Regions from separate parts of the Bradyrhizobium sp. USDA 4473 genome, predicted to be linked through region 2. Evidence: riboswitches for the same ligand, from Rfam matches in the RefSeq annotation. Region 2 holds a riboswitch; the other holds the start of a gene.
What was found. A riboswitch is a leader RNA that binds a small molecule or an ion and turns the genes downstream of it on or off. The one in region 2 is predicted to bind glycine.
Positions count from the first base shown of each region.

Region 1 (3,403 bases), 140 kb from region 2:
GAGCTTGTCGTCGGAGACCTTCCAGTCCGCCATCTGCGGCTGGATCTTGAAGTTGGCATCCGTCGCCAGCAGCGTGTCGTAGATCATGTAGCCGTGGTCGCGCGTGATATAGGCTGTGGTTAGAATCGGATCGATGACGCGCAGGTCCGAATGCATCACCGCGGTGATGGTCTTGTCCGCGGCCCATCGCCTGCGGCGCAAACGACAATTCCTGCGGTGCGAATGACAGCGCAAGCGCCGACAACGCAGCCGCGAGCGTGCGGCGTTTCCAACGCGAGATAGGGAACATGCAAATCTCTCCTGACGTGTAACTGGTCAAAGCCGGCTTATTCGTTATGCATGCGGTCCGTTATTTAGGCGAACTAACATGCTGTATGGCTTGTGAAATCGAGACTTGCACCAAGCGCCAAGCGCGTCAATCGGTTTCGATCCGGATCGGACGTACACAAACGAATGAGGCCGCGGGCCGGATTTTGGCTTTACAAAATCGTCGGCGGAGATTTTCGTGAGCGCCGCGCGATGCCGGCGCCGTCAGAACAACAAGAGAGAACAACGATGAACCCCGCCAATCTCCCCTTTGACTCCGAAGCGATGCTGCAGGGCCTGCGCAGCTGGGTGGAATGCGAGAGCCCGACCTGGGACGCGGCTGCGGTCGAGCGCATGCTCGATCTCGCCGCGCGCGAGATGGCGGTCATGGGTGCGACGATCGAACGCATCGCCGGACGCCAGGGCTTTGCCGGCTGCGTCCGCGCCCGCTTTCCGCATCCGAAGCAGGGTCAGCCCGGCATCCTGATATCAGGCCATCTCGACACCGTGCACCCGGTCGGCACCATTGAGAAGCTCAAATGGCGCCGCGAAGGCAACAAATGCTTCGGGCCCGGCATCTTCGACATGAAGGGCGGCAACTATCTGTCGATCGAGGCCATCAGGCAATTGGCCCGCGCGTCCTTCACGACGCCGTTGCCGATCACCGTGCTGTTCACACCCGATGAAGAGGTCGGCACACCGTCGACGCGCGACATCATCGAGGCGGAAGCCGCGCGCAACAAATATGTGCTGGTGCCGGAGCCCGGCCGGCCGAACAACGGTGTCGTCACCGGCCGCTACGCGATCGCGCGCTTCAATCTGGAAGCCACCGGCAAGCCGAGCCATGCCGGCGCGACGCTGTCCTCCGGCCGCTCCGCGATCCGCGAAATGGCCCGTCAAATCATCGCCATCGACGGCATGACCACCGAGGACTGCACCTTCTCGGTCGGCATCGTGCATGGCGGCCAGTGGGTCAATTGCGTCGCCACGACCTGCACCGGCGAAGCGCTCAGCATGGCCAAGCGGCAGGCCGATCTCGATCGCGGCGTCGAACGCATGCTGGCGCTGTCCGGCACCGCCAACGACGTAACCTTCAAGGTGACGCGCGGCGTCACGCGCCCGGTGTGGGAGCCGGATGCCGGCACCATGGCTCTATACGAAAAGGCAAAGGGCCTTGCGGCCGGGATGGGCCTCGATCTTCCGCACGGCAGCGCCGGCGGTGGATCGGACGGCAACTTCACCGGTGCGATGGGCATCCCCACGCTCGATGGTCTCGGCGTTCGCGGCGCCGATGCACATACGCTCAACGAGCATATCGAGGTCGACAGCCTGGCCGAGCGCGGCCGCCTGATGGCGGCGCTGCTGGCGACGCTGGACTGATTGCACTGCACAACACGTTGGCACTGCCGGATCGAAATTTAGCCTTGTCCAATTTTAAGGCTTCGCCTACGGTCCGGCCGTCCAACGCGACGATGCGGGAGAGATCGAGGCGACAACATTCGTGTTGTCAGCTTCGGCGCCGATGGAGCAACCGCCCCGGAAACTCTCAGGCAAAAGGACTGTATCGTCAGGACGATCTGGAGAGAGACGGACATGGCCGCAGATCAAGGGCCGTGACGTCCACCGAAGGGGATAGTTCGCGTCCGGGCCCCGGCCCGGTGCGGATCAAGCTCTCAGGTACCGTGACAGATGGGGCGTCGAAACACCCGGTTTCACCGGTGGTTCGGCGACTCTAACAACACGGGAGCCTGAAGACCATCATGCCTCACATTGCGATCATTGGCGCCGGCATCACCGGCGTGACGACGGCCTATGCCCTGCTCGAACGCGGCTACAAGGTGACTGTGCTCGACAGGCATCGCTACGCCGCGATGGAAACCTCATTCGCCAATGGCGGACAGTTGTCCGCCAGCAACGCCGAAGTCTGGAACAGCGCGGCGACCATTCTCAAGGGGCTGCGCTGGATGCTGAGAAGCGACGCGCCGCTCTTGATGAACCCGAAGCCGAGCTGGCACAAATATTCCTGGATCGGCGAGTTCGTCGGTGGCATCGCGCGCTATCGCAGCAACACCATCGAGACCACGCGGCTCGCCATCGAAGCGCGCAAGCATCTGTTCTCGATCGCCGAGCGCGAGAACATCGCCTTCGATCTCGAACGCCGCGGCATCCTGCACGTCTATCACGACAAGGCCGGCTTCGAGGCAGGCCTGCGGGTCAACACCTTGCTGCAGCAAGGCGGGCTCGACCGCCGGCCGGTGACACCGGACGAGATCCGCAGCATCGAACCCGCGCTGCAAACCGCCTGCTATGGTGGCTTCTTCACGCCGTCCGACGCCACCGGCGATATCCACAAGTTCACGCGCGGCCTCGCCGAGGCTTGTGCGCGGCGCGGCGCGAGCTTCATCCATGAGGCCGACGTCGACACGGTCGCGCGCGGCGACGACGGCTTCCGCATCGGCTGGAACGAAACCGCGTCGCACGATGCCGAGCCCGCGACGCGGCACGAATTGCAGGCCGACGGCCTCGTGATTTGCGCGGGCGTGGCGAGCCGCCGCTTCGCGGGCTTACTCAACGACCGCGTCAACGTCTATCCGGTGAAGGGCTATTCGATCACGGTGCAGCTCGATGCGCCGCAAAGCCGGGACGCCGCGCCGACCGTCAGTCTGCTCGACGAAGCCGCCAAGATCGTCACCAGCAGGCTCGGCGCCGACCGCTTCCGCATTGCCGGCACCGCCGAGTTCAACGGCTTCAACCGCGATATCAGGGCCGACCGCATCCAGCCGCTGGTGGATTGGGTGCGCCATCATTTCCCCGGGGTCGATACATCCAAAGTCGTGCCGTGGGCGGGGCTGCGTCCGATGATGCCGAACATGATGCCCGGTGGTGCGCGCCGGCCGGATTCCAGGCGTGTTCTACAACACCGGCCACGGTCATCTCGGCTGGACGCTATCCGCCGCGACCGCGCAGATGGTCGCAGGCGCGATCGACGACTGGCGCGATCTCGATACGCCGCCGATGGCGCCGGCGTTCGGTCGCGGGCTCGACGATGTACCTGCCAATGCTCGCAAGGCTGAAATCAATCCACCTTCCAGTGGAC
Region 1 covers NZ_JBSSGE010000001.1:4,907,328-4,910,730, reverse strand. The annotation lists partial or broken gene ACVW17_RS22900 (ABC transporter substrate-binding protein) at 1-289, opposite strand, end outside; gene ACVW17_RS22895 (M20/M25/M40 family metallo-hydrolase) at 556-1,686, shown strand; glycine riboswitch at 1,772-1,878, shown strand; glycine riboswitch at 1,882-1,997, shown strand; partial or broken gene ACVW17_RS22890 (D-amino acid dehydrogenase) at 2,067-3,403, shown strand, end outside.
Region 1: linked by a shared signal. The riboswitch ahead of ACVW17_RS22890 (D-amino acid dehydrogenase) and the one ahead of gcvT (glycine cleavage system aminomethyltransferase GcvT) in region 2 are both predicted to bind glycine.

Region 2 (3,403 bases):
GGCGCTCGGCGAGCGCCATCGCTTCAGCGGCGGCGGTCGCCTCGTCGAGCAGCGAGGCGTTGGCGACGTCGAGCCCGGTGAGGTCGCAGATCATGGTCTGGTAGTTGAACAGCGCTTCCAGCCGGCCCTGGCTGATCTCCGGCTGATACGGCGTATAGGCGGTGTACCAGGCCGGGTTCTCCAGGATGTTGCGCTGGATCACCGCCGGCAGGATGGTGCCGGAATAGCCCTGTCCGATCAGCGACGTGAACACCTGGTTCTGCGCGGCGAGCTCGCTCATATGCGCGAGCGCCTCGGTCTCGCTCAGCGCGCGGCCGAGATCGAGCGGCGCCTTCTGGCGGATCGACGCCGGCAGCGTCTCGTTCATCAGCGCTTGCAGGCTCGCGGCGCCCACCGTCTCCAGCATTGCGTTGACGTCGCGCGGTGACGGTCCGATGTGGCGGCGGACGAAATCGGTGACGGCTTCGTTGATCGGCTTGAAGGGCGCGTTCATGACGGGGTCCTCGTTGTCAGCCGTCATACCCCGCAAAAGCGGGGTATCCAGTACGCCGGGACAGCAGTGGTTAAGCTGAAGGGCCGCGGCGTACTGGGTCGCCCGATCAAGTCGGGCGATGACAGGGAGTGTGTGGTCGCAATCTGCTTCATTCTCTCAGGCGGTGTGCGCGGCGTAGGCGGCTTCATCCATCAGGCCGCCGAGCTCGCCCTTGTCTGATATCTTCAGCTTGAAGAACCAGGCCTTGCCGCCGGCATCCGAATTGACCAGCGCGGGATCGGCCGTGAGCGCCTCGTTGACCTCGACCACTTCGCCGGTGATCGGCGCATAGACGTCGGAGGCGGCCTTGACGGATTCGACGACGGCGGCGGCCTCGGCCTTTTTCAGGCTGCGGCCGATCTTGGGCAGTTCGACGAACACCACGTCGCCGAGCTGCGATTGCGCATAATCGGTAATCCCGATCGTGGCGACATCGCCCTCGATGCGGAGCCATTCGTGGTCGGACGTGTACAGCGTCGTCATGGGGATCGATCCTTCAGCGTTTGTAGGTATTGGGGATGAAGGGCGTTGCGGCGACTTTCAGCGGCAGCCGCTGGCCGCGCACTTCGGCGAAAACGGTGGTGCCGAGCGCGGAGAGGGCGGTCGGCAGATAGCCCATCGCAACCGGCGCATTGAGGCTCGGGCCGAAGCCGCCCGAGGTCACCTTGCCGATCTGCTCGGTCGAGCTGGCGTCGGCAAACAGCGCGGCGCCTTCGCGCACCGGCGCACGGCCATCGGGCCTTAAGCCGACGCGGCGGCGGGTGGCGCCATCAGCGAATTGCGCGAGGATCTTGTCGGCGCCGGGAAAGCCGCCGGCGCGGGCGCCGCCGCTGCGGCGGACCTTCTGCACCGACCATTCCAGCGCGCCTTCGACCGGCGTGGTGGTGGTGTCGATATCGTGACCGTAGAGGCAGAGCCCGGCTTCGAGCCGCAGGCTGTCGCGCGCGCCGAGCCCGATCGGCAGCACGTCGGGATTGTCGAGCAGCGCGGTGACCAGGGCTTCCGCCTTGTCCGCGGGTACTGAAATCTCAAAGCCGTCCTCGCCGGTGTAACCGGAGCGCGAGACGAAGCAGTCGATCTCGGCGACGCGGCGCGGGCCGGCGTCCATGAATTTCATCGAACTGACATCTGGACAAAGCTTTGCCAGTGCCGCTTCCGCTTTCGGCCCCTGCAGCGCGATCAGCGCGCGGTCGGCCAGCGACACGATCTCGCAGCTGTCGGAAAGATTCGCTCGCAGATGCGCCTCGTCCGCGTCCTTGCAGGCGGCGTTGACCACCAGGAATAGATGATCGCCGAAATTCGCCACCATCAAATCGTCGAGCAGGCCGCCGTCCTTGTTGGTGAATTGCGCGTAGCGCTGCCGTCCCGGCGCGATGCCGACGATGTCCTGCGGCACCAGTTTTTCCAGCGCGAGCGCCGCGTCTGCGATCTTGCCGGATTTGGCCTTCAGCACGAGCTGTCCCATGTGGGACACGTCGAACAGACCGGCGTCCTTGCGGGTGTGCAAATGCTCCCTCAGCACGCCGGCCGTGTATTGCACCGGCATGTCATAGCCGGCGAACGGCACCATCTTGGCGCCGCGCGCCAGATGCAGCGCGTGCAGCGGGGTCTGTTTCAGCGGGGAAGTTTCGCGCACAAGCATCACAGGGCCCTCGCGGTTCCCGCCGGGGACCTATTTCCCCTTGAGAAACCTGCAGAAAGCCCCATCTGTCGCTGTGCCTGAGAGTATTATCCCGTCGGCGGACGCAATCGGGGAGAACCCCAGCGCCTCTTTCCAGATGTCAGACGTCACGCGGTCCTTTTGCCTGAGAGTTTCCGGGGCGGTTGCTCCTTCGGCGCCGGCCCAGGACAGGGCCAGTCTCTCCCGACGTGACTACTTACAGGTAGGACCAAAACACGGCCCCGCCAAGGCTGTCAACGCACCCGGACGACTATCAACGGGCTTTGTGCTGTTGCGGCAAGCCCATGATCCGGCTGCACAGTTTCTGGACACCGCAGCTGGCAATGTCTAAAAGCGTTCGGCCGGAAAATGACGCCTTTTTGCGGCTGGCCGGCCCCTTTTTCCGATTGGATGAACATGAGCAGCGTCAACGACATCAGGTCGACATTTCTGAACTTCTTCAAGGCGAACGGCCACGAGATCGTGGCCTCGTCGCCGCTGGTGCCGCGCAACGACCCGACCCTGATGTTCACCAATGCCGGCATGGTGCAGTTCAAGAACGTCTTCACCGGCGTCGAGAAGCGCGGCTATCAGCGCGCCACGACGTCGCAGAAATGCGTGCGCGCCGGCGGCAAGCATAACGACCTCGACAATGTCGGCTACACCGCGCGCCATCTCACCTTCTTCGAGATGCTCGGCAACTTCTCGTTCGGCGACTACTTCAAGGAGCGCGCGATCGAGCTCGCCTGGAATCTGATCACCAGGGATTTCGGGCTGAAGAAGGACAAGCTGCTGGTCACGGTCTACCACACCGACGACGAGGCGGCCGGCTACTGGAAGAAGATCGCGGGCTTCTCGGACGACCGCATCATCCGCATCCCGACCTCGGACAATTTCTGGGCGATGGGCGATACCGGTCCCTGCGGTCCGTGCTCCGAGATCTTCATCGATCGCGGCGAGCACATCTGGGGCGGACCTCCGGGTAGCCCCGAGGAGGACGGCGATCGCTTCCTCGAGTTCTGGAATCTGGTGTTCATGCAATACGAGCAGGTGACGAAGGAGGAGCGCGTGGCGCTGCCGCGCCCCTCGATCGACACCGGCATGGGCCTCGAGCGCATGGCCTGCATCCTGCAGGGCGTCGAGAGCGTGTTCGAGACCGATCTGTTCCGCCATCTGATCGACGCAGCCTCGTCGGCGCTCGGCCATGAGCC
Region 2 covers NZ_JBSSGE010000001.1:4,767,852-4,771,254, forward strand. The annotation lists gene gcvP (aminomethyl-transferring glycine dehydrogenase) at 1-493, opposite strand, end outside; gene gcvH (glycine cleavage system protein GcvH) at 650-1,015, opposite strand; gene gcvT (glycine cleavage system aminomethyltransferase GcvT) at 1,029-2,174, opposite strand; glycine riboswitch at 2,317-2,409, opposite strand; gene alaS (alanine--tRNA ligase) at 2,610-3,403, shown strand, end outside.